3 regions of the Actinomadura sp. RB99 genome follow, and region 2 is predicted to be linked to each of the others. Evidence: riboswitches for the same ligand, from Rfam matches in the RefSeq annotation. Region 2 holds a riboswitch; each other region holds the start of a gene.
What was found. Region 2 has a riboswitch for thiamine pyrophosphate ahead of amrb99_RS01855 (cytosine permease). Riboswitches for the same ligand answer to the same signal wherever they lie in the genome.

Region 1 (7,620 bases), on a different contig from region 2:
CGGCGCACCTGCGGGACTGCGCCTATGAGTGGGGGCACCACCGCCGGCTCGCGCTCGCCGCGGGCCTCACCGAGGCCGAGGTCGCGGCGCTGCGGCTGCCGCTCGACGACCACGGCTGGTCCGACGACGACCTGATGGTGCTGACGGCGGCGGACGAGCTGAACGAGCGCAGCACCCTCACCGACGCGACGTGGACGGCGCTGTCGACCCGGTTCGGGGAGCAGGAGCTGATCGAGCTGGTGATGCTCGTCGGGCACTACCACATGGTCGCGTTCGCGCTGAACGCGCTGCAGGTCCAGGACGAGGAGGGGCACTGATGCGGCGCCCCGGAGGACGGGCGGGACGGTGGACGCCGGCCGCGGGGGCGCTGGTGTCCGCGCTCGCGCTCGCGGCCGCGCCGTCCGCGGCGGCCCCGGCACAGGCCGCGCAGGCGGCGCAGGTGGCGCAGGCCGCGCAGACCCGGTGCGGGGACCCGGCCCAGCGGCCCTGGTGCGACACCGCCCTCGGCCCGGACAGGCGGACCGCGCTGCTGATGGCGAGGATGACCGACGACGAGAAGATCGCGATGCTCGCGTCGGACGACCCGCTCGGCGGCCCCCTCGGCGGGTTCATCGACACCGCGCACGCCGACACCAACAGCGGGATCCCGCGCCTCGGCGTCCCGCCCCTCTACATGGCCGACGGCCCGGCGGGCGTCCGGCAGGGCAAGGCCACCCGGCTGCCCGCGCCGATCGCGCTGGCCGCCGGGTTCGACCCGGCCGCGGCGCGGCTGTACGGCGGGACGGTCGGGTGGGAGGCCCGGCACCGCGGCAACGACCTGATCTTCGGGCCGACCGTGGACGTGCTGCGCGCGCCGCGCAACGGCCGCGCGTTCGAGGGCTTCGGCGAGGACCCGTACCTGTCGTCCGGGCTCGGGGCCGCGTGGATCCGCGGCGCGCAGGCGCAGGGCGTGATGGCGTCGGTCAAGCACATGGCCGTCTACACCCAGGAGAGCGACCGGCTGTCGCTGGACATGAAGGTCGACCCGAGGACGCTGCGGGAGGTCTACCTGCCGCCGTTCGAGGCGGCGGTGAAGGAGGGCGGCGCGGCGACCGTCATGTGCGGGTTCGGCAGGCTGAACGGGCGGTGGGCCTGCCAGGACGACGGCGCGCTCAACAAGGTCCTCCGGTCGGAGTGGGGCTTCAAGGGGTTCGTGCCGTCCGACCACACCGCCGTGCAGGACACCGCGGCCGCCGCCAACGGCGGGGTCGACATGGAACTGCCGATCGGCATGAAGTACAACGCGCTCCTGCTCAAGACGGCGGTCGCGCAGAAGAAGGTCACACAGGCGACGATCGACGGGCACGTCCGCAACGTGCTGCGGACGATGTTCGCGTTCGGGGTGTTCGACCGGCAGGCGTACCCGAACGACCTCGCCGCGATCGACCGGACGCCGAGCGAGACCGCCGCGCGGAGCATCGCGGAGGGCGGCATCACGCTGCTGCGCAACGCGGGCGGGATCCTGCCGCTGAAGTCGCCCTCGTCGATCGCGCTGATCGGGCGGGCCGCGCGGCAGAGCCAGAGCGGGACGGGGTCGGCGAACGTCGTGCCGTTCACGTCCGTCGGCGCGCAGGACGGCATCGCCCGCCGCGCCGGCTCCGGCACGCGGATCAGCTACAACGACGGCGACGACGCGGGCGCTGCCGCCGACGCCGCCCGCAAGGCCGACGTCGCGATCGTGTTCGCCACCGACAGCGAGGGCGAGTTCTTCGACCGCTCCTGCCTGACGCTCCGGTGCGGCGAACCGCTGCGCGGCGACCAGGACGGGCTGATCGGCGCCGTCGCCAAGGCCAACCCCAACACGATCGTCGTGCTGGAGACCGGCGGCCCCGTGCTGACCCCCTGGCGGAACCAGGTCAAGGGCATCATCGAGGCGTGGTACCCGGGCCAGGAGGGCGGGAACGCGCTGGCCCGCGTCCTGTACGGCGACGTGGACCCGGGCGGGCGGCTGCCCGTCACCTTCCCCGCCGCCGAGGGCGACGCGCCCCTCGCCGGGAACCCGTCGCAGTTCCCCGGCGTGAACAAGACCGTCACGTTCTCCGAGGGCGTCATGGTCGGCTACCGGCACTACGACGCCAAGGGCCTCACGCCGGCGTTCCCCTTCGGGCACGGCCTGTCGTACACGACGTTCCGCTACAGCGGGCTGGCCGCGTCGTCCACGTCGGTGCAGGTCACGGTGACGAACACCGGCACACGCGCGGGCACCGCCGTCCCGCAGCTGTACCTGGGGCTGCCCTCCGCCGGCGTGGACGTCCCGCAGCCGCCCAGGCAGCTCAAGGGCTACGCCAAGGTCGCCCTGGCCCCGGGCCAGAGCAAGCGCGTCACGTTCCCGCTGACCTCGCGGTCCCTGGCGTACTGGAACCAGGGCGCGAAGGCGTGGAAGGTGGCGGGCGGCTGCTACAAGGCGATGGTCGGCGGCTCCGAGCGCGACATCCAGCAGACCGGGAGCTTCGGGACGTGCGCCGCGAAGTAAAGATCGGGGTTCCGCTGCCCCGCTCCGGCGTGACACGGTACAAATGAGGAAATCTTCGTCCGTCCCCGCCGAGTCGGAGTCCCCCCTTGCCGCACGACACCTCCCGCGGGAGGACGAACCCCCACACCGGGCGCCCCGCCCAGTCCCGCAACGGCCAGCAGGCCCGTTCCGGGCAGGGACGCGCGGGCCAGCCCCACGGCCGCCCGGCCAAGCCGCGCCCCGGCCAGCCCGGCCCGGCGGCGGGAACGGCCGGCAAGCGGCCCGCCCCGCGCCAGGGCAAGAGCCGCCGGCACGAGCGGCCGCTGCGCGCCGGCGACCCCCGCAGCATCGGCGGCTACCGGCTGCTCGGGCGGCTCGGCGAGGGCGGCCAGGGCGTGGTCTACCTGGGCCGCGACGGTGACGACCGCCTGGTCACGGTCAAGGTGCTGCGCGGCGGCCTGGACGCCGGGCAGCGGGCGCGCAGCCGGTTCGTCAAGGAGGCGGAGGCCGCGCGGAAGGTCGCCGGGCGGCACACCGCGCGGGTGCTGGACGCCGACGTCACCGGCGACCGCCCCTACATCGTCAGCGAGTTCGTCGAGGGGCCGCCGCTGCAGCGGGTCGTCGACGAGGACGGGCCGCTGCCGGCCCCGCAGCTGCGCAAGGTGGCGCTGCGCACCGCCGGCGCGCTCGCCGCGATTCACCGCGCGGGGATCGTGCACCGCGACTTCAAGCCCGCCAACGTGGTGCTGGGCCCGGACGGCGCCAAGGTGATCGACTTCGGCATCGCGCGCGCCGCCGACGCGCTGGCCCGCACCGAGCCGCTCACCACGAGCCCGGTCGGCACCCCCGGCTACATGGCGCCCGAGCAGATCGAGGACGAGCCGGTCGGGCCGCCCGCCGACGTGTTCGCCTGGGGCGCCGCGATGGTGTTCGCCGCGACGGGCCGGCCGCCGTTCGGCAGCGGGCCGAGCGCCGCGGTGATGCGGCGGGTGACGTCCCGGCCGCCCGATCTCGGCGACATGGAGGGGCCGCTGCGCGAGCTGGCCGCCCGCTGCCTCGACAAGAACCCGGCGGCCCGGCCCACCGCGCCGCAGCTCGTCCGCGCGCTGCGCGAGGGGCAGGGGCCCGCGCCGAAGCCGCGGCCCACCCGCATCCCGCGCTACCGGTGGCGGATGATGCTGGCGCTCGCCGCGGTGATCATCGCCGGGTTCGTGCTCGGCGTGCTGTTCTAGCGGCGGACCCGCCGGGCACTCACCTGGCCCGCGCCCACCGGGACCGGTGATCACCAGTGCGGGGGGCGCTCCTCGAGCAGCCGCGCGTCGTCATCGCCGCCGCCGCGCCACTCGCCCCAGCCGGTGTCGGTGTCGTCGGCGGTCTGGTCCGGCAGGATCTCCAGGTCGTCGCCCAGGTCGACCGGCCGGTCGTCGTCGGGTCCCACGCTCATGATCCCCATTGTCGGTCATCGGCGGGACCGCCCGCACCGTGATCCCCGTCGCCCGGGTCCCGCGCCCGGCTCAGGCGGCGGGGGCGGGGAGGCGGCGGGCGAACTCGGCGGCCGCGGCGCCCGGGTCGTCGGCCTCGGTGATCGCCCGGACCACCACGACGCGCTCGGCGCCCGCGTCCAGCACCTCGCCGAGGTTGCCGAGGTCGATGCCGCCGATCGCGAACCACGGGCGGGGCTGGCGCTGCGCCGCCACGTACTCCAGCAGCTTCGCGCCGGGCGCGTGGCGTCCCGGCTTGGTCGGCGTGGGCCACACCGGGCCCGCGCAGAAGTAGTCCACGCCCGGCTCGGCGGACGCCGCGGACGCCTGCTCGTCGGAGTGCGTGGACCGGCCGATCAGCACGTCCCCGCCGACGATCTCGCGGGCGGCCGGCACCGGCAGGTCGTCCTGCCCGAGGTGCAGCACGTCGGCGCCGACCGCGCGGGCGACGTCGGCGCGGTCGTTGACCGCCAGCAGCGCCCCGTGCCGCTCGCACGCCGCCCGGAACACCTCCAGGTAGGCCATCTCCTGCCGGGCCTCCAGGCCCTTCTGGCGCAGCTGGACGATGTCGACGCCGTTGCCGAGCGCCGCGTCCAGGAACGCGGGAAGGTCCCCCTGCCGCTCCCTCGCGTCCGTGCAGAGGTAGAGGCGGGCGCGGCTGAGCCGGGCGCGCAGCGCCACGGCCCGTTCGGTCGGGATGTGCCTGGACACGGTGGGGGCGGTTTCCTTTCGGTGGGCATGCGGCGCGGGGCCACGCGCGGCGGCGTGACCCCGCGGCCGGTCCGCTCGGTCGGTTCGGGTCAGAATGCCAGGGCCTGGGCGCGTCGCCGCACCTCGGTCCCCCGGTTCTCGCTGAGCGCCTGGACGGGCGTGCCGGGCAGCGTGTCGTCGGCGGTGAACAGCCAGCGGAGGGTCTCGACCTCGTCGAAGCCGGCGTCCGACAGCAGCGTCAGGGTGCCGGACAGGCCCTTGATGACCTGGCCCTCCCGGATGAACGCCGCCGGCACCATCGGCTCGCCGTCGCGGCGGACCGACAGCAGCTTGCGCTCGCTGATGAGCTGCTTGATCCGGCTGGTCTTGATGCCGAGCCGCTCCGCCGCCTCCCGGAGGGAGAGCCAGTCGCCGGCGAGGGCGTCGGTGCGGGGGTCCAGTGCGCTGTCAACGGTTGCGTGCGTCTGGGTCACGCCCCCTTGCTACCACGCCTTCGGAAGCCTCAAACCCACCCGGCCGCCGTTACCGGCGGTCGGGTTCCGCTACCGGCGAACGGCCTGGCGGACGGGCACGTCCGGGTCCGCGATCGCCTCCGGATCCACCGGCGTCCCGGCCGCGATCACCCGCCTGGCCTGCACCAGGTCGCGTGGGCTGTCCACGGTCAGGATCGCGTCGAGCCGGTCGCCGGTCAGCCACGCCACCGCCCACTTGCGGCCGGACGGGTCGCCGCGGTGGACGAGCCGCTCGGACCGCGCGTGGTGCCCGGCGTACTGCACCATCCGGCCGAACTGCTCGGACCAGAAGTAGGGGGCGGCGTCGTAGACCGCGTCCTGGCCGAGCAGGGCCGCCGCGGCGACGTCGGGGGCGTTGAGGGCGGTGTCCCAGTGCTCGACGAGGAGCCGCCTGCCGTACCGGTCCGACCACCAGGCGGCGCAGTCGCCGACCGCGACGACGTCGGTGCGGACGGTGCCGGCCTCGTCGTCCGCCACGGCCCGGAACGAGCCGTCGGTGACGACGCCGCGCTCCAGCAGCAGGCCGGAGCCCTCCAGCCAGCCGAGCGCGGGCCGGACGCCGATCCCGACGACGACCTCGTCGGCGGCGATCCGCTCGCCGCCGCCGGGGCCGGCGAGGGCGAGGCCGCCGTGCTCGACCGCGGCGACCTTGACGCCGGTGCGCAGCTCGACGCCCGCCTCGGCGTACCAGGGGATGGTGAGCGCGCCGATCTCCTGGCCGAGCGCGACGGCGAGCGGGGTGTCGGCGGCCTCGACGACGGTGACGGCGCAGCCCTTCTTCGCGGCGGTGGTGGCGACCTCGGCGCCGATCCAGCCCGCGCCGACGATCACGATCCGGGCGCCCTCGGTGAGGCGTCCGCGCAGGTCGCGGGAGTCGTCGATGGTGCGCAGGACGTGCTGGCGGCCGTCGCCGGGCAGCGTGACGGGCTCGGCGCCGGTGGCGATGACCAGGCCGTCGAAGGGCAGGTCGCCGGCGGTGGTCGCGACGGTGCCGCCGCCCCGGCCGTCACCTCCCGGCGCGTCGAGGCGCAGCGCGGTGGCGCGCTCGCCGAGCAGCAGCTCGCAGCGGAGCGCGTCCCAGTCGGCGTCCACGGTGGTGTCGTCGGAGTCGCCCGCCAGCACCGCCTTGGACAGCGGCGGCCGGTCGTACGGCATGTGCCGCTCCGCCGAGACGAGGGTCAGCTCGCCCTCGTACCCCTTGCTCCTCAGTGCCTCGGCGGCCCGCACGCCCGCCAGCCCGCCGCCCACGACGATGACCCTGTTCATGGGCGCCCACCCTAACCGGGGCCGCCGGAGCGCTTTTGGACGGGTGTCCAGACAGGTGCATTCGGGGTGTTGGCCGTATGGTGGGGCATAGCGGCACGTGCACAACACAACAGAGCGCGGGAGTCCGGTGCGACCGGGCTGAGAGGGCGGCTGAGCGGGCCGCCGACCGCCACGACCTGATCCGGATCATGCCGGCGAAGGGAGCGCGCATTGCGGATCGTGATCATCGGGGCCGGGGTCATCGGCCTGGCCACCGCCTGGCGGGCCGCGCAGGGCGGCGCCGCCGTCACCCTGGTCGACCCGGCGCCCGCGAGCGGCGCCTCGTCGGTCGCCGCGGGCATGCTGACCCCCGTCAGCGAGCTGAGCTACGGCGAGGAGCCGCTGCTGCGGCTCGGCCTCGCCTCCCGCGACCGCTACGGCGCGTTCGCCGCCGAGCTGGCCGAGGCCACCGGCCTGGACACCGGCTACCGCGACGACGGGACCCTCCAGGTCGCGTTCGACGCCGACGACCTGAAGCTCCTGGACGACCTGCGCGCCTTCCAGGAGAGCCTCGGCATCCCCGTCGAGGCCCTCACCGGCCGCGAGTGCCGCAGGGCCGAGCCGATGCTGGCGCCCGGCGTGCGCGGCGGCCTGCTCGCGCCCGAGGACGGCTCGGTCGACCCGCGCCGGCTCGCCCCGGCGCTGCTGGCGGCGGGCGAGCGGCTGGGCGTCCGGCTGGTGCGGCGGCGCGCGGAGGGCCTGCTGGTCGAGCGCGACGCGGCCGCCGGGGTCCGGCTGGACGACGGCGCCGAGATCCGCGCGGACCGGGTGCTGCTGGCCGCCGGGCCCTGGTCGGGCGACCTGGCGGGCCTGCCCGCCGGGACCGTTCCACCCGTCCGCCCCGTCAAGGGCCAGGTGATCAGGCTCCGCACGCCGGTGCCGTTCCTGCGGCGCACCACCCGCGGCCTGGTGAAGGGCTCGTCGGTCTACCTGGTGCCGCGCGCGGACGGCGAGATCGTCATCGGCGCCACGCAGGAGGAGCTGGGCTTCGACACGCGGGTCACCGCGGGCGGCCTGTGGGAGCTGCTGCGGGACGCCCGCGAGCTGCTGCCCGGCCTCACCGAGCTGGAGTTCGCCGAGGTCACCGCGGGCCTGCGGCCCGGTTCCCCGGACAACGCCC
Region 2 (7,620 bases):
GCCCTGCTGGACGGGCGCGGGCGACGGCCCCGCCGTCGCGGTGAACTCCGCCGTGCGGACCTTGCCGCCGTGCTGGAAGTCCAGGTAGAGCCGGTACGTGCCCGCGCTGGGCGCCTCGGCGTAGAAGGTGATGTCGGGTCCCGGCTTCGTCTTGCCGTCGCCCGGCTCGCCGTCCGGGTGGACGTGCAGGTAGGCGAGGTCGCCCTGGCGCAGCGCGACCAGGTGCCCGTACGCCTCCAGGTACGGCTCCAGGTCCGTGACCGGCTTGCCGTCCTTGCTCACCGACAGCGTCAGCTTGCTCGACCTGCCCGGGGCCAGCGCGCCGGCGAGCCGCACCTCGTAGCCGTCCACCTTCGCGACCTGCTCGGGCCCCGGCAGCGGGACGGGCTGGAAGTCGCCCGCGGCGGCGACGTCGACGCCCAGCGTCAGCGCCTCCTCGGCGCCCTCCGGCTGGACGTCGGTGAAGAACCGGTACGCGCCGGCCTTGGGCAGGACGACCGCGACCTCCCACACGCCGCCGCCGACCTCGGTCGGGTGCAGGTGCTGGAAGCCGGACAGGTCGCGGCGCGCGATGATCAGGTGCAGCCGCTTGCCGTGCAGCGGCGTGAACCTGGTCACGGGCCGGCCGTCCGGGCCGTCGATGGTGAACCGGAAGTCGGTCCGCACGCCCGGCCGCACGTCGGTCGTCCGCGGGTGCAGGGTGTAGCCGCCCTGGCTGACCTGTAGCCCGCCGGGGACGGCCGCGGCCGCCGCCGTCCCGCCGTGGGACCCGTGCGAGCCGTGCCCGCCGTGCCCGCCCTCGTCGGCCTTGCCGACCGGGCCGGCCGCGGTGCCGATCGCGGCGGCCCCGCCGAAGACGACGGCCAGCGCCGCCACGTAGGCGCCCAGCTTGGTCGCGGTGTTCATCGTCCTTCACTCCACTCGTCTCGGCCCTGGTGCGCAGGGCGGCAGGCGTCAGGCCTGCAGGGCGTATCCCGCCTCCTCGACGGCGCTCTTGATCAGGGCGTCGTCGACGGGGGCCTCGCTGGTGACGGTCACCTGGCCGGTCTTGAGGTCGACGTCGACGGCGGTGACGCCGGCGACCTGCTCGACCTCCTCGGTCACGGAGGCGACGCAGTGGCCGCAGGTCATCCCGGTGACGGTGTAGGTGGCGGTGCTCATCTCTCGTCCTCCCTCATCGTGTACCCCCTGGGGGTATCTCGGTGGCCTCATGGTGCCACAACGCCGATGCCCCGCACAACCCGTACCCCCTAGGGGTTATTTCGAGATCCGGGTCACAGCGCGCCGCGCGGAGTTATCCACACCCTGTCCCGGGGGCCTCGCGGGGCGGGGCGCGGCGATTTGTCGATATTCGTCGAGGTATTCACCGCGGATCGCCCCGCCGGCGCGCCGAATCACGCGCCATGCACAAGGTTTTCCACAACCTTCCCCAGCCCTGTGGGCAACTCCGCCGCGTCGCCGGGCGCGGGGCGCCGCTCCCGTCGATGGTCTCGCGTTCCGCGCCCCCGGAGGGCCCGCTTGCGCAGGTCCGCCGCACGGCTGCCGGAGCGTTTACCTTGGAGGGGTCACGATCGGCGAGTGGAGGTCCGATGCCCGAGTTGCCCGAGGTGGAGGCGCTGGCGGCGTTCCTGCGGGAGCGCGTCGTCGGCCATGCCGTCGCGCGCGTCGACGTCCTCGCGATCTCCGCGCTGAAGACCTATGACCCGCCGGTCACCGCGCTGGGCGGGCTGACCGTCACCGGCGCCGCCCGGCACGGCAAGTTCCTCGACCTGGACGTCGACGGCATCCACCTGGTGATCCACCTGGCCCGCGCCGGCTGGCTGCGGTGGCGCGACGAGGTGCCGACGAGACCCGCCCGTCCCGGCGGGAAGAACCCGCTCGCGCTCCGCGTCCACCTCGACGACGGCTCCGGCTTCGACCTCACCGAGGCCGGGACGAAGAAGGGCCTCGCGGTCTACGTCGTCCGCGACCCCGCCGACGTGCCCGGCGTGGCGGGCCTCGGCCCCGACCCGCTGGACGAGTCGTTCACCGCCGGCCGGCTGCGCGAGATCGTCGCGGGCAAGCGCACGCAGATCAAGGGGCTGCTCCGCGACCAGAGCGTCATCGCCGGCATCGGCAACGCCTACTCCGACGAGGTGCTGCACGTGGCGAAGATGTCCCCGTTCAAGATCGCCGCGACGCTCACCGACGACGACATCGCGGTCCTGCACGAGGCGATCGTGACGACCCTCCGCGACGCGGTGGAGCGCTCGCGCGGCCTCGAAGCGCAGGACCTCAAGGGCGAGAAGAAGACCGGCCTGCGCGTGCACGGCCGCAAGGGCGAGAAATGCCCGGTGTGCGGCGACACGATCCGCGAGGTGTCGTTCGCCGACTCGGCCCTCCAGTACTGCCCCACCTGCCAGACCGGCGGCAAGCCCCTGGCCGACCGCCGCCTCTCCCGCCTCCTCAAGTAGCCCGCGGCGGGCGGGGCGGCCGGTCTTGGACTCGGCCGACCTCGGAAGCTCGGAAACCCGGCCGGCTTCGGGGGCTCAGCGGACCTTGGGGACGGGGCCGAAGACGGGGGCGATCTCGCTCCAGCGGTGCAGCTGGCAGCCGTCGTTGCGCTTGAAGGTCGTGTCGACGGGCTTGCCCCGCCAGGTGCCCTTCACCGTGGCGACCTCCGGGCCGCCGTAGATGTCGGTGCACATCCGGTCCTTGGGGACGGGCGCGAACGGGTCCTTGACCTTGGTGAGGGCGGCGCAGGCGTCGGCGGCCTTCGGGTGGTCGCCGCCGGCCGGGTCGCAGGTCAGCCTGTAGGTCGTGGCGGGAGCCTGGGCCGACGCCTTGACCTGGATGGTGAGGCTGTCGGCCGAGGGGCCCGAGGGCCGTACCGTGGTGGTGCCCGAGGGCCGCTCGGCGGGAAGGGTCTTGACGTGTTCGTCGCCGCAGGCGGCCAGTGAGAAGATCATGGCGAGCCCGGACGAGGCGAGGATGAGCGTCCGATACCGCATGCGTGATTCGACGCGGGGGGGCTTCGCGCGGTTCCATGGGGGTGTGATGATTTTCGGGGACGAGGTTCCGGCGGTGGTCGCCGCCGACGTTCCGCAGGGCGGTTACCTGCTCGACGTGCGCGAACAGAGCGAGTGGGACGCGGGGCACGCGCCCGACGCCGTCCACATTCCGATGGGGCAGCTGGGCGACCGGGCCGGGGAGATCCCGCGGGACCGCGAGATCTTCGTGATCTGCCGGTCGGGGGCGCGGTCGGCGCAGGTGACGGTGGCGCTGAACCAGGCGGGCTGGCTGGCGAAGAACGTGGACGGCGGGATGAAGGGCTGGGCCGAGGCGGGCCGCCCGATGGAGAACGGCGGGGACGGCGAGCCCTACGTGGCCTGACCGCCCTCCGGGAAATACGCCCCCTTTGTAGGGGTTGCGGGCGGTTGTACGATCGGTGCCGACCGATAACCGCGGGAGCTCGGGCCATGAGCCGGGCTGAGAGGGCGGCCTTCCTGGCGTCGCCGACCGCATGAACCTGTCCGGGTAATGCCGGCGTAGGGAGCGTGTCCCGTGACGTCCGACGTCGAGAAGACCCTCGCGCACGAGAGCCCGCGCAACGAGGTCCCGTACACCCTCGACGAGCCCGCCCCGAAGGTGCTCGGCTTCTGGGACCAGAGCGCGTTCTGGGCGAACCTCGGGGTCAGCCTGCTGGCCTTCTCCGGCGCCTACACCGTCCTCGCGCCCGATGCCGCCGGGACGCCGACGCTGGCGATCGCGGCGGGCATCGTCGCGATGATCGTCGGCACCGTGCTGGGCGGGCTGATGCTCGGCCTGGCCGCCGCGCCGGGCGCGCGGACGGGCCAGCCGGCGATGGTGCTGCTGCGCGGCCTGTTCGGCGCGCGGCTGTCGTACGTGCCGACGGTGCTGAACATCGCGCAGCTGATCGGCTGGGGCACGTTCGAGCTGATCGTGATCGCGGACGCGGCGCGCGAGCTGTGGGACGGGGTGCCCCGCTGGGGGTACGTCGTCGCGGCCGGGGTGCTCACGACCGTGCTGACGATCTGGCCGCTCGGGTCGGTGCGGCTGCTGCGCCGGTACGTGACGGTCGCGGTGATCGTCGCGCTCGCCTACTTCTACGTGCAGCTCGTCCGGCAGCCGCTGCCGGACCTGAACCACGGGTCGTGGCACGGGTTCTGGATCGGCGCGGACGCGGCGCTGGCGGTGTCGATCTCGTGGGTGCCGGTCGCCGCCGACTACACCCGGCACGCGAAGAGCGCGCGCGGGGCGTTCGGCGCGGCGTCGGTCGGGTACTCGGTCACGCAGATCGTCGCGTACGTGCTGGGGCTGCTGGCCCTGGCGCTCGTGGGCGGCGACACGGGCAAGGTGTTCGACCCGTTCCTGCACGTCGCGCTGGGCGCGGTGTTCTTCGCGGTGTTCGTGCTCCGGGAGGCCGACCAGTCGTTCGCGAACGTGTACTCCACCGCCGTGTCGATCCAGAACCTGGTGCCGCGCGCCGACCGCCGCGTCCTGTCGGTCGCGCTCGGCGCGGGGATCACCGTGCTGGCGCTGGTGCTGGACATCAACGACTACGCGGGCTTCCTGTCGCTGATCGGGTCGGTGTTCGTGCCGATGCTGGGCGTGCTCGCGGCGGACTTCTTCCTGGGCCGGGGCCGCGCCGGCGGCTGGGACGCGAGCCGCGCCGCGCCGTCCCGGTGGAGCATGATCGCGGCCTGGGTGGTCGGCATCGTCGCCTACCAGCTGATCAACTCCGGGACGATCGGCTGGTGGACGGACCTGTGGCAGCACGTGCGGGACGCGCTGCACTTCACCCCGCAGAGCTGGATGAGCGCGTCGCTGCTCTCCTTCCTCGTCGCGGCCGCCGCGACGCTCCTGATCGGCCGGACGGGCGCCGCCCGCCGGCCCGGTATTACCCGGCGGTAGGGTTGCCGGAGCCGCGCGCCGACGGATGCGCCGCGCCCCGCCGGAAAGGCACGACGGAGATGGCCGATCCCGAGGTCCCCGGGCCCCTGAAGTGGCGTTCCTCCCTTCGCGGGGGTCGCCTGGTGGGAACTTTTCGGCGCCGGTTGCCCGGCGCCGCACCGGGCTCCGGTGGCACGATGACAGGCGTGCAGCACGTCCACGACCCGATCGCGCGCGCCGTCATCGAGAGCGCCGCCGACGCGATCGTGGCCGTCGACCAGAAGCACCGCGTCACCGTGTGGAACCCGGCCGCCGAGCGGATGTTCGGCTGGAGCGCCGAGGAGATGGTCGGGCGCGTCCCGCCGATCGTCCCGGACGAGCTGAAGGCCGAGCACAACGCCGTCCAGGAGCGGCTGCTCACCCGGCGCGCCGGCGAGGGCGAGTCCGAGAAGGAGGGCGGGCAGATCTCGATCGCGACCCGCCGGTTCCACCGGGACGGCCGGCTGATCGACGTGCGGATCGACACGAGCCTGCTGAAGGACCCGGCCGGCACCCCGCTCGGCTGGGTCGGGGTGTACCACCCGGCGGAGGACGACGAGATCGTCCAGCACCACATGACGGAGCGGGCCCGGCTCGTCCGGCGGCTGAACGACATCGTCGCCGACCTGAACGCCGAACTGGACCTCGCCGTCGTGCTCGACCGGATCACGACCGCGCTGATCGAGCTGACCGGCGCGGACGCGGGCGGGTTCGTCCGGATCGAGGGGCAGCGGCTGCGGCTGGTCAGCACGTCGGGCCTGCCCGAGCACCTGCGCGGGACGACCGCCGAGCTGCGCCCGAGCCTGGTCGGGGAGCTGCTGCGGTCCGGCAAGACGGTCAAGCTCGCGACCGGCGAGCAGCGGCTCGGCGACCTGGTCTGGTCCGAGCTGCCCGGCCTGCACACCGTCGCGCTCGGCCTGTCCTACCTGCAGAACCGCCCGTACGGGGCGCTGTACGCGCTGTTCTCCGGACGCAAGATCGGGCACACCGAGCTGGAGCTGCTGGAGCTGCTCGCCGGGCACGCCGGCGTGGCGGTCGGCAACGCCGTCGCGTACGCGGAGGTCGTCCGGCAGCGGGCGCACGAGCGCGCGGTGATCGACTCCAGCGCGGACGGCATCGCGGTGCTCGACCACGACCTCGTCGTCCGGCAGTGGAACCCGGCCGCGCACGCCCTCACCGGGGTCCCGCCGGAGGACGCGATCGGCCGGCCGCTGCCGTTCGACATGCCCGCGCTCGGCGAGATGCTGACGTTCCCGCTGGAGTCGGGCGTCTGGCTGAACGTGCTGGCCGCGGAGATCGAGGAGACCGGCGAGCTGGTCGTCGACTTCCGCGACGTGACGGAGGCCAAGGCCCTGGAGGAGGCGAAGGACCTGTTCCTCGCCACCACCAGCCACGAGCTGCGCACCCCGATCACGGTCGTGCAGGGGTTCGCGTCGACGCTGGTCAACCGGTGGGACGAGCTGACCGACGCCGACCGCCGCGCCGCCGTCGCGACGATCGCCGAGCGCGCCCAGTCGCTCGGCCGGCTGGTGGAGCACCTGCTGCTCGGCTCCCGCGCGGGCGCCGACGAGCTGGCCGTGACGGTCGAGCCGTTCGACCTGACCCGGGTCCTGGAGGGCGTCGTCGCGGGGTTCCGGTCGCTGTCGCCGCTGCACCGGGTGGAGCTGGAGATCGAGCCGGGCCTGCCGCGCTGCCGGGGCGACGCGATGGCGACCGACATCGTGCTCGGGCAGCTGCTGGAGAACGCGTTCAAGTACAGCCCGGACGGCGGGACGGTCCGGGTCCGCGCGAAGGCTAGCCCGGCGGGGATCGCGGTGGCGGTCGAGGACGAGGGGATCGGCATCCGGCCGGGCGACCACGAGCGGATCTTCGAGCGGTTCGTGCAGGGCGAGGCGGGGGACCGGCGCCGGTTCGGCGGCATCGGCCTCGGGCTCTACATCGTGAAGCGGCTGACCGAGGCGCAGGGCGGGACGATCTCGGCGCACCCCGGCACGGGCGACAAGCCGGGCACCTGCATGCGGCTGGTCCTGCCGGCCGAATGACCGCCCGGTCGGTCACTTACCGTGAGGACAGCGCTCCGGCTGCGGCCGGGTGAGTCCGATGTGGCCCGCGGTTTGAGCGATCTTGGCCGGTGGCAGTGTTGCCCCGTGCGGGAAAGTACGGTGGCCACCGGGTGTGACGGACGAAACGCGCGCGCGAGGAGTAACCCGTCCTCCGGCTGGATAGATCCATGGATGGTCGCCGTAGGTGACGGGATCGCCGTCCCGCACCGGGCTCCGACGCCGCGTACGGGGGTGATCACCGTGACCGAACGGCCGGTGACTCGTTGTGCAGGTGGCAAACTGAATCGCTCAGGTTTCCGGCCCAGGCCATCAGGGCATTTCGGTCGTACCGGAAGAGCGGCGACGGGACTGGTCCGAGACAGCGGAACCACGGGGAGGTGAGGGCGTCGAGCGTCGTACTGCTGCCACACGCGCCGTCCAGCGTCGCGGTCGCCCGCAAGCGCCTCAGCTCCGAGCTGGCCGCCTCGGGGGTCTACGAGTCGGTCGTCGACGATGCCAGCGTCATCGTCAGCGAGCTGATCAGCAACGCCCTGCGGCACGCCAGGCCGCTGCCCTCCGGGCAGGTCCGGGTCTGCTGGCTGTGCCGGGGCGACGTCCTGGAACTGGAGGTCAGCGACGGGGGCGC
Region 3 (7,620 bases), on a different contig from region 2:
CCCGGCGGAGGCGGCGGCGCGCGAGCTGGTCGAGGAGACCGGGTACCGGGCCGGGCCGCTGGAGCACGTCGTGGCGGTGCGCCCGTCGCCGGGGCTGCACGACGGGATCCACCACATCTTCCGGGCGGACGGCGCCGAGCGGATCGGCGAGCCGACCGACGTGGAGGCGGAGCGGATCGAGTGGGTGCCGCTCTCGTCGGTCCCGGAGCTCGCCGCGCGCGGCGAGATCGGGTCCGGCTCGACCCTGGCGGGCCTGCTCCTGCTGCACGCCCGGACGATCAGCGGGGGGTGACCGGCGCCTCCCCGGACGGCACGTCCGGGGGCGTGCCGTCCCGGAGGGCGGCCGGGAAGACGGCGGTGACCGCGAAGCCGCCGTCCTCGCCGGGGCCGGCGTCCAGCGTCCCGCCGACGCTGCGCGCCCGCTCGATCATGCCGAGGATCCCGAACCCCTCCGGCTCGGCGCCGGAGGGGCCCCGGCCGTCGTCGGCGACGCGCACGACGAGCCCCCGCTCCTCGCGCGCGAGGGTCACCGCGACGCGGCGCGCGCCGGCGTGCTTGACGACGTTGGTCAGGGCCTCCTGGACGATCCGGTACGCGGCGACGCCGATCTCCGGCGGCGCGCCGGCGGCGCCGTCGGCGCTCAGCGTCACCTCCAGGCCGGCGGCCCGGGCCGCGTCCACGAGGCCGGGGATCGCGTCCGGGCCGGGCAGCTCGGCGGGCCCGCCGACATCGGTGCCGCGCAGGACCTGCAGGGTGCCGCGCAGCTCGGTGCGGGCCTCCCGGCAGGTCGCGGCGATCGATCCGAGCGCCTCGGCCAGCTCCGCGCGGTCGAGCGGCCGGTCGCCGGCGACGAGGTGGGCGGCGGCGCCCGCCTGCACGCCGATGACGGTGATGCTGTGCGCGAGCAGGTCGTGCAGGTCGCGGGCGATCCGCAGGCGCTCCTCGGCGACCCGGCGGCGCGCCTCCTCCTCGCGGGTGCGCTCGGCGCGCTCGGCCCGCTCGGTGATCGTGGCGAGCCGGGCGCGGTGCGACCGCCAGACCTGCACGGCGATCACCACCGACACCACGGCCTCGATCACCGCGATCTGCTCGCGGACGGAGCCGCCGCCCGCCCGCAGCGCCATCGTGATCACGCAGACGAACAGCAGCAGGCCGGCCACCGTCAGGACGGCGCGGACCCGGCGCCCGAACACCGCGTAGGCGAACAGCGCGATCACCTCGGCCGGGATCAGCGCGTGATGCTGGTACTGCAGCAGGTGGTACGGCAGCGTCAGGACGACCAGCACGACGAGCGCGAGCGCCGGGCGGCGCCGGATCACCGCGAGCGGCACGTGGGCGCCGGCCAGCAGGAGGACGCCCCAGGCGTCCAGCGGCCGCGTCCCCGGCCACGCGAGCGCGGCGGCGACGGCCGCGGCGGCCAGCAGCGTCGTCAGCAGGGCGTCTCGGGTCGCCGTGTCGGGCCGGGGCATCGTCACCACGTGCCCATCCTCCCCGACTCCGCGGCCGGCGCGCACCCGCCCCGCGGCGTGCCGCACCCCGGGGCCGCGTTCCCGCCGGTCCCGGGCGCGGCGCCGCCCGGGCGGCGCCCCGGGGCCGAGGTCAGATGAGGCCCTGGGCGAGCATCGCCTCGGCGACGCGCTCAAACCCCGCGATGTTGGCGCCCACCACGTAGTTCCCGGGCGCGCCGTAGCGCTCGGAGGTCTCGTCGCAGGTGTTGTGGATCCGCGTCATGATCTCCGCCAGCTCCGCCTCGGCCTTCGGGAACGTCCACATCTCGCGTCCCGCGTTCTGCCGCATCTCCAGGGCGCTGACGGCGACGCCGCCGGCGTTGGCGGCCTTGCCCGGGCCGAACGCGACGCCCGCCTCCTGCAGCACGTGGACCGCCTCGGGCGTGGTGGGCATGTTGGCGCCCTCGGAGACGGCCTTCACGCCGTTGCGGACCAGCACCCGCGCGGCCTGGGCGTCCAGCTCGTTCTGCGTCGCCGACGGCAGCGCGATGTCGGCCGGGACGTCCCAGACGCTGCCGCCCCGGACGAACCGGGCGGACGCGCCGCGCCGCTCGGCGTAGTCGGCGACCCGGCCCCGCTCGACCTCCTTGATCTGCTTGAGCAGTTCGAGGTCGATGCCCTTCTCGTCCACCACGTAGCCGCCCGAGTCGGACACCGTGATCACGTTGGCGCCGAGCTGCTGCGCCTTCTCGATGCTGTAGATCGCGACGTTGCCGGATCCGGACACGGTGACGGTCTGGCCGTCCAGCTCCTCGCCGCGCTTGCGGAGCATCTCGGCGGTGAACATCACGTTGCCGTAGCCGGTGGCCTCGGTCCGGCACGCCGACCCGCCCCAGGGCTGGCCCTTCCCGGTGAGGACGCCCGCCTCCCAGCGGTTGCTGATCCGCCGGTACTGGCCGAACAGGAAGCCGATCTCCCGGCCGCCGACGCCGATGTCCCCGGCCGGGACGTCGGTGTCGTCGCCGATGTGGCGGTGCAGCTCGGTCATGAACGACTGGCAGAACCGCATCACCTCGGCGTCCGAGCGGCCGCGCGGGTCGAAGTCGCTGCCGCCCTTGCCGCCGCCGATGCCGAGACCGGTCAGCGCGTTCTTGAAGATCTGCTCGAAGCCGAGGAACTTCACGATGCCGAGGTTCACCGACGGGTGGAAGCGCAGGCCGCCCTTGTACGGGCCGAGCGCGCTGTTGAACTCCACCCGGAAGCCGCGGTTGACATGCACCGCGCCGGAGTCGTCGGTCCACGGCACCCGGAAGACGATCTGCCGCTCGGGCTCGACGAGCCGCTCCAGCACCCCCTGGCCGGCGAGCTCGGGGCGGGCGGCGACGGCCGGTCCGAGCGACTCCAGCACCTCGTGGACGGCCTGGTGGAACTCCGGCTCCCCCGGGTCGCGGACGAGGACGCGCTCGTAGGCCTTGTCCAGCACGGTGTGCGTGCCGGTCGCGTTCTGCGGCCGGGGGGAAACGGGCATGCCGGGTCCTTCCTCAGACGGTGATCATGCCTCTCCACTTTAGGCGGTGGTCTGGACCACCGCGGAGCACGGGCCGGTCAAAGGCCGGTACCCCCCGCGAGAACGGGCTTGACGTCCAGCACCGGCGTGCCGTCGAGCGCCTCCAGGCCGCGGACGCGCACGCGCCGCCCGGTGACCTGGAGGATCTCCACGGGGTGCAGGCCGATCGGGTTCGGGCGGGCCGGGGAGCGGGTGGCGAACACGCCGGTCTCGGGGTTGCGCGGGTCGTCGCGCGGCCGGGTCCGCAGCACGTCCCGCGGAGCCAGGTGCAGCCAGGTGAGCACGATGATCCGGTCGCCGTCGCCGAGCCCCTCCAGGGCCGCCTGGTACGACGGCTCGAAGACCAGCCACGCGTCGGGGGCGCCCTCCGTCCCCTGCTTGGGCGCCTCGGCGCGGTCGCTGAGGGGGGACGACACGTGGCCGACGGGTGTGAGGGCGAAGTCATCGCGGATGTTCTCCATGCCCTGATCCTCCCAGCCCCGTCGCGCGGGCGCGTTCTACCCCGGCGGCGGTGGTTGCCGCAACGGGGGTGCGCCGGGTTACCGTCGAGCACGACAGATCGCGGGGGCCCGGCGAACCGGGCTGAGATAGCGGCTGGGACGGCCGCTGACCGCATGAACCTGACCGGGTAATGCCGGCGTAGGGAGAGATCGAGTCGTCATGACCGAATCCGTGGTTCCAGCTGCCCGCAAGACCTACCTCCAGGGTTCCCGCCCGGGGGTGCGCGTTCCCATGCGGGAGGTCCCGCTGACCAACGGCGACGTCGTCGTCCTGTACGACACGTCCGGGCCGTACACCGACCCCGACCACGAGACCGACGTCCGCAAGGGGCTGCCCGCGCTGCGGGAGGCGTGGATCGCCGAGCGCGGCGACACCGAGCCGTACGACGGGCGGGCGGCGCGCCCCGAGGACGACGGGCGCCGCTCCGCGCCCGCGGCCGACGGGCCGCTCCCCCGCAGGCCGCGCCGGGCGAGCGGCGGCGCGGTGACCCAGCGCGCCTACGCGCGGCGCGGGGAGATCACCGCCGAGATGGAGTTCGCGGCGCTGCGCGAGGGCGTGGCGCCGGAGTTCGTCCGCGACGAGCTGGCGGCGGGCCGGGCGGTGCTGCCCGCCAACGTCAACCACCCGGAGATCGAGCCGATGGTCATCGGCCGGAGCTTCCTGGTGAAGGTGAACGCCAACATCGGCAACTCGGCGGTGGCGTCCTCGATCGAGGACGAGGTCGAGAAGATGACGTGGGCGACCCGCTGGGGCGCCGACACGATCATGGACCTGTCGACGGGCCGGGACATCCACACCACCCGCGAGTGGATCCTGCGCAACTCGCCGGTGCCGGTCGGGACCGTCCCGCTGTACCAGGCGGTGGAGAAGGTCGGCGGCGACCCGGCGGAGCTGACCTGGGACGTCTTCCGCGACACCGTGATCGAGCAGGCCGAGCAGGGCGTCGACTACATGACCGTGCACGCGGGCGTGCTGCTGCGGTACGTGCCGCTGACGGCGCGGCGGAAGACCGGCATCGTCTCGCGCGGCGGGTCGATCATGGCGGCGTGGTGCCTGGCGCACCACGAGGAGAACTTCCTCTACACCCGCTTCCGCGAGCTGTGCGAGATCTTCGCGGCCTACGACGTCACCTGGTCGCTCGGCGACGGGCTGCGGCCCGGCTGCATCGCGGACGCCAACGACGAGGCGCAGTTCGCGGAGCTGCGCACGCAGGGCGAGCTCACCCGGATCGCCGCCGAGTTCGACAACCAGGTGATGAACGAGGGCCCGGGCCACGTCCCGATGCACAAGATCAAGGAGAACGTGGACCTGCAGCAGGAGTGGTGCGACGGCGCGCCGTTCTACACGCTGGGGCCGCTGACCACCGACATCGCGCCGGGCTACGACCACATCACCTCGGCGATCGGCGCCGCGATGATCGGCTGGCACGGCACCGCGATGCTCTGCTACGTCACGCCGAAGGAGCACCTCGGGCTGCCGGACCGCGACGACGTCAAGGCCGGCGTGATCGCCTACAAGATCGCGGCGCACGCCGCCGACCTGGCCAAGGGGCATCCGGGCGCGCAGGCGTGGGACGACGCGCTGTCGGACGCGCGGTTCGACTTCCGCTGGGAGGACCAGTTCGACCTGTCGCTGGACCCGGACACCGCGCGGGCGTTCCATGACGCGACGCTCCCGGCGGCGCCGGCGAAGACCGCGCACTTCTGCTCGATGTGCGGGCCGCACTTCTGCTCGATGAAGATCACCCGGGACGTCCGCCGGTACGCCGGCGAGCACGGACTGGCCGAGGAGGAGGCGCTCGCCGCCGGGATGCGGGAGAAGGCCGGGGAGTTCCGCGCCGGAGGCGGGCGCGTGTACCTGCCGCTGGCGCCCGGCGGTTCCTGACCGGGGACCGGGCCGGGAGACCGGTCACCGGCGCCCTCGGTGAGGGCGGCCCCCTTCCCTCACCGGAGCCCGCCGCGAACCGCGTGCCGCGGCGGGCTCCGGCCGCTCGGATCCCCCCTCGCGGGACACCGGCCGGGCGGACACGGCCGCCTGCCCGGGGTGGCGCGGCGCGCTGCGACTAGACTTCAGGGAACGTTCCAACACCGCGGACCGTCCCCCTGCACGCCGCGGTCGCGCACGCGTCAGGAAGGACCGGGGACCCAGGTGACCAGCGACGACACGCCGCGCACCCGTGCGCCGCGCGCGGACGTCCGCCGCAACCGCGCCCGGCTGCTCGCCGCTGCGCGCGAGATGTTCCTGCGCGACGGCGCGGGCGCCTCCCTGGAGGGCGTCGCCCGCCTGGCGGGCGTCGGCGTCGGGACGCTCTACCGCCACTTCCCCACCCGGCAGGACCTCCTGGAGGCGCTGCTCGCCGACGCCTACGACGCGCTCGCGGAGCGGGGCCGCGAGCTGCTGGAGTCGCCGGAGCCGGGGCGGGCGCTCCTCGCGTGGCTGGACGACTTCGTCGCCGCCGTGTCGGTGTTCCAGGGGACGGCCCCGTCCGTCCTGGTCTCCTTGCGCGGCGAGCGCTGCGAGGCGTTCCGGTCGTGCCGCGCCATGCGGGACGCGGGCGCTGCGCTGTTCGCGCGCGCGCAGGAGTACGGCGAGGCGCCCGCCGGGGCCGCGTTCCTGGACGTGCTGAAGCTCGCGGGCGGGATCGCGATGGCCGGCGAGCGGGAACCCGGCGCCGCCCGGCGGCTGCTTTCCCTCGCCGCGTCCGGCATCGTCCCCAGCGCCGCGCACGGCGAGAGCGGCGCCGCGCACGACGGGTCGGGCGGCGCGCCGGACCCGTCCGGCTGAGGCGTCAGTTCTCGGCGGGGACGGGGAGGACGCGGCGCGGCCCCTCCGGCCCGCCGCCCTTCGCGCGCCATTCGCGCGGGTAGCCGACCGACACCTCGATGTGCGGCACGCCGTCCGTCCAGATCGTCCGGGGGATGTGCAGGTGGCCGTACACGACGGCGACGGCGCCGAACCTGGAGTGCCATGACTCCGTGCGCTCGGTGCCGCACCACTGCGCGAACTCCGGGTACCAGAGCACGCGGGTGGGTTCGCGGACGAGCGGCCAGTGGTTGACCAGCACGGTCCGGGTGCCGGGCGCGAGGGCCGCGAGCCGCTCCTCGGTGTAGGCGATCCGGGCGTCGCACCAGGCGTCCCGGGTGAGGTGCGGGTCCGGGTGCAGGTAGACCTCGTCGGTGCAGACGACGCCGGAGTCGTGCGCGATCTTCAGCGCCTCCTCCTTGGTGGACGCGCCGTCCGGCCGGAACGTGTAGTCGTACAGCAGGAAGAGCGGGGCGACCGTGACCGGGCCGTCCGCGCCGTCCCAGACCGGGTACGGGTCCTCGGGCGTGAGCACGCCGAGCCCGCGGCACATGTCGACGAGCCGCCGGTAGCGGGCCTCGCCGCGCAGGGCCACCGGGTCGTCCTTGACCGTCCAGAGCTCGTGGTTGCCGGGGACCCACAGCACGCGGTCCCACCGCCCGGCCAGCACGCCGAGCGCCCACTCGACGTCGGCGAACCGCTCCGCGACGTCGCCCGCCACGATCAGCCAGTCGCCCGGCGCCGCGGGCTCCAGCGCCTCGACGAAGGCGCGGTTCTCGGGGAACCCGACGTGCAGGTCGCTGATCGCGTACACACCGCTCATGCCGTGATCGTAAGCGCAAACCGGGCGCGGCCCGCGCCCGGCGGGCGGGCGCGGGCCGCGGCCGGGGCGGGGATCGCCGTGCCCGGCCGTGCTTCCTCCAGGTCAGCCGCTCGACGCGGCGGACGGGGCGGGTTCAGGCGTTCCAGATGCCGGTGGCGGCGGTCTCGCGGGCGTAGTCGGCGAAGTCGCGGGCCTCGCGGCCGAGGGCGCGGCGGACGCCGTCGGCGGGTTCGGCGTTGCGGCCGTCCAGCACGGTGGTGAACAGGTACGTCAGCAGGCCGGCGACCTCGCCGGGGAGGCCGTGCTCCTTGAGCGCCGCCGCGTAGTCGTCCGCGCCGACCCGCACGTAGGCGATCTCGCGTCCGGCGGCGCGGCCGATCTCGGCGACCGCGTCGGCGAAGGTCAGCGCGCGCGGCCCGGTGACCTCGTAGACCTCTCCGGCGTGCCCGGCGCTGGTGAGGGCGGCGACGGCCACGTCC

Region 1: linked by a shared signal. The riboswitch ahead of thiO (glycine oxidase ThiO) and the one ahead of amrb99_RS01855 (cytosine permease) in region 2 are both predicted to bind thiamine pyrophosphate.
Region 3: linked by a shared signal. The riboswitch ahead of thiC (phosphomethylpyrimidine synthase ThiC) and the one ahead of amrb99_RS01855 (cytosine permease) in region 2 are both predicted to bind thiamine pyrophosphate.

What each region holds. Positions count from the first base shown of each region.
Region 1 is NZ_JABMCA010000037.1:65,948-73,567, forward strand. It holds gene amrb99_RS28825 (carboxymuconolactone decarboxylase family protein) at 1-317, shown strand, start outside; gene amrb99_RS28830 (glycoside hydrolase family 3 C-terminal domain-containing protein) at 317-2,512, shown strand; gene amrb99_RS28835 (serine/threonine-protein kinase) at 2,599-3,723, shown strand; gene amrb99_RS28840 (hypothetical protein) at 3,774-3,935, opposite strand; gene thiE (thiamine phosphate synthase) at 4,006-4,683, opposite strand; gene amrb99_RS28850 (Rv2175c family DNA-binding protein) at 4,773-5,156, opposite strand; gene amrb99_RS28855 (FAD-dependent oxidoreductase) at 5,226-6,461, opposite strand; TPP riboswitch at 6,568-6,681, shown strand; gene thiO (glycine oxidase ThiO) at 6,672-7,620, shown strand, end outside.
Region 2 is NZ_JABMCA010000001.1:357,295-364,914, reverse strand. It holds gene amrb99_RS01880 (hypothetical protein) at 1-906, opposite strand, end outside; gene amrb99_RS01875 (heavy-metal-associated domain-containing protein) at 955-1,161, opposite strand; gene amrb99_RS01870 (DNA-formamidopyrimidine glycosylase family protein) at 1,590-2,453, shown strand; gene amrb99_RS01865 (SSI family serine proteinase inhibitor) at 2,529-2,990, opposite strand; gene amrb99_RS01860 (rhodanese-like domain-containing protein) at 3,037-3,372, shown strand; TPP riboswitch at 3,434-3,551, shown strand; gene amrb99_RS01855 (cytosine permease) at 3,544-4,914, shown strand; gene amrb99_RS01850 (PAS domain-containing protein) at 5,091-6,974, shown strand; gene amrb99_RS01845 (ATP-binding protein) at 7,373-7,620, shown strand, end outside.
Region 3 is NZ_JABMCA010000091.1:9,400-17,019, forward strand. It holds gene amrb99_RS43770 (NUDIX hydrolase) at 1-292, shown strand, start outside; gene amrb99_RS43775 (sensor histidine kinase) at 279-1,469, opposite strand; gene gdhA (NADP-specific glutamate dehydrogenase) at 1,600-2,976, opposite strand; gene tsaA (tRNA (N6-threonylcarbamoyladenosine(37)-N6)-methyltransferase TrmO) at 3,054-3,476, opposite strand; TPP riboswitch at 3,567-3,680, shown strand; gene thiC (phosphomethylpyrimidine synthase ThiC) at 3,676-5,400, shown strand; gene amrb99_RS43795 (TetR/AcrR family transcriptional regulator) at 5,665-6,300, shown strand; gene amrb99_RS43800 (metallophosphoesterase) at 6,305-7,141, opposite strand; gene amrb99_RS43805 (NAD(P)H-binding protein) at 7,275-7,620, opposite strand, start outside.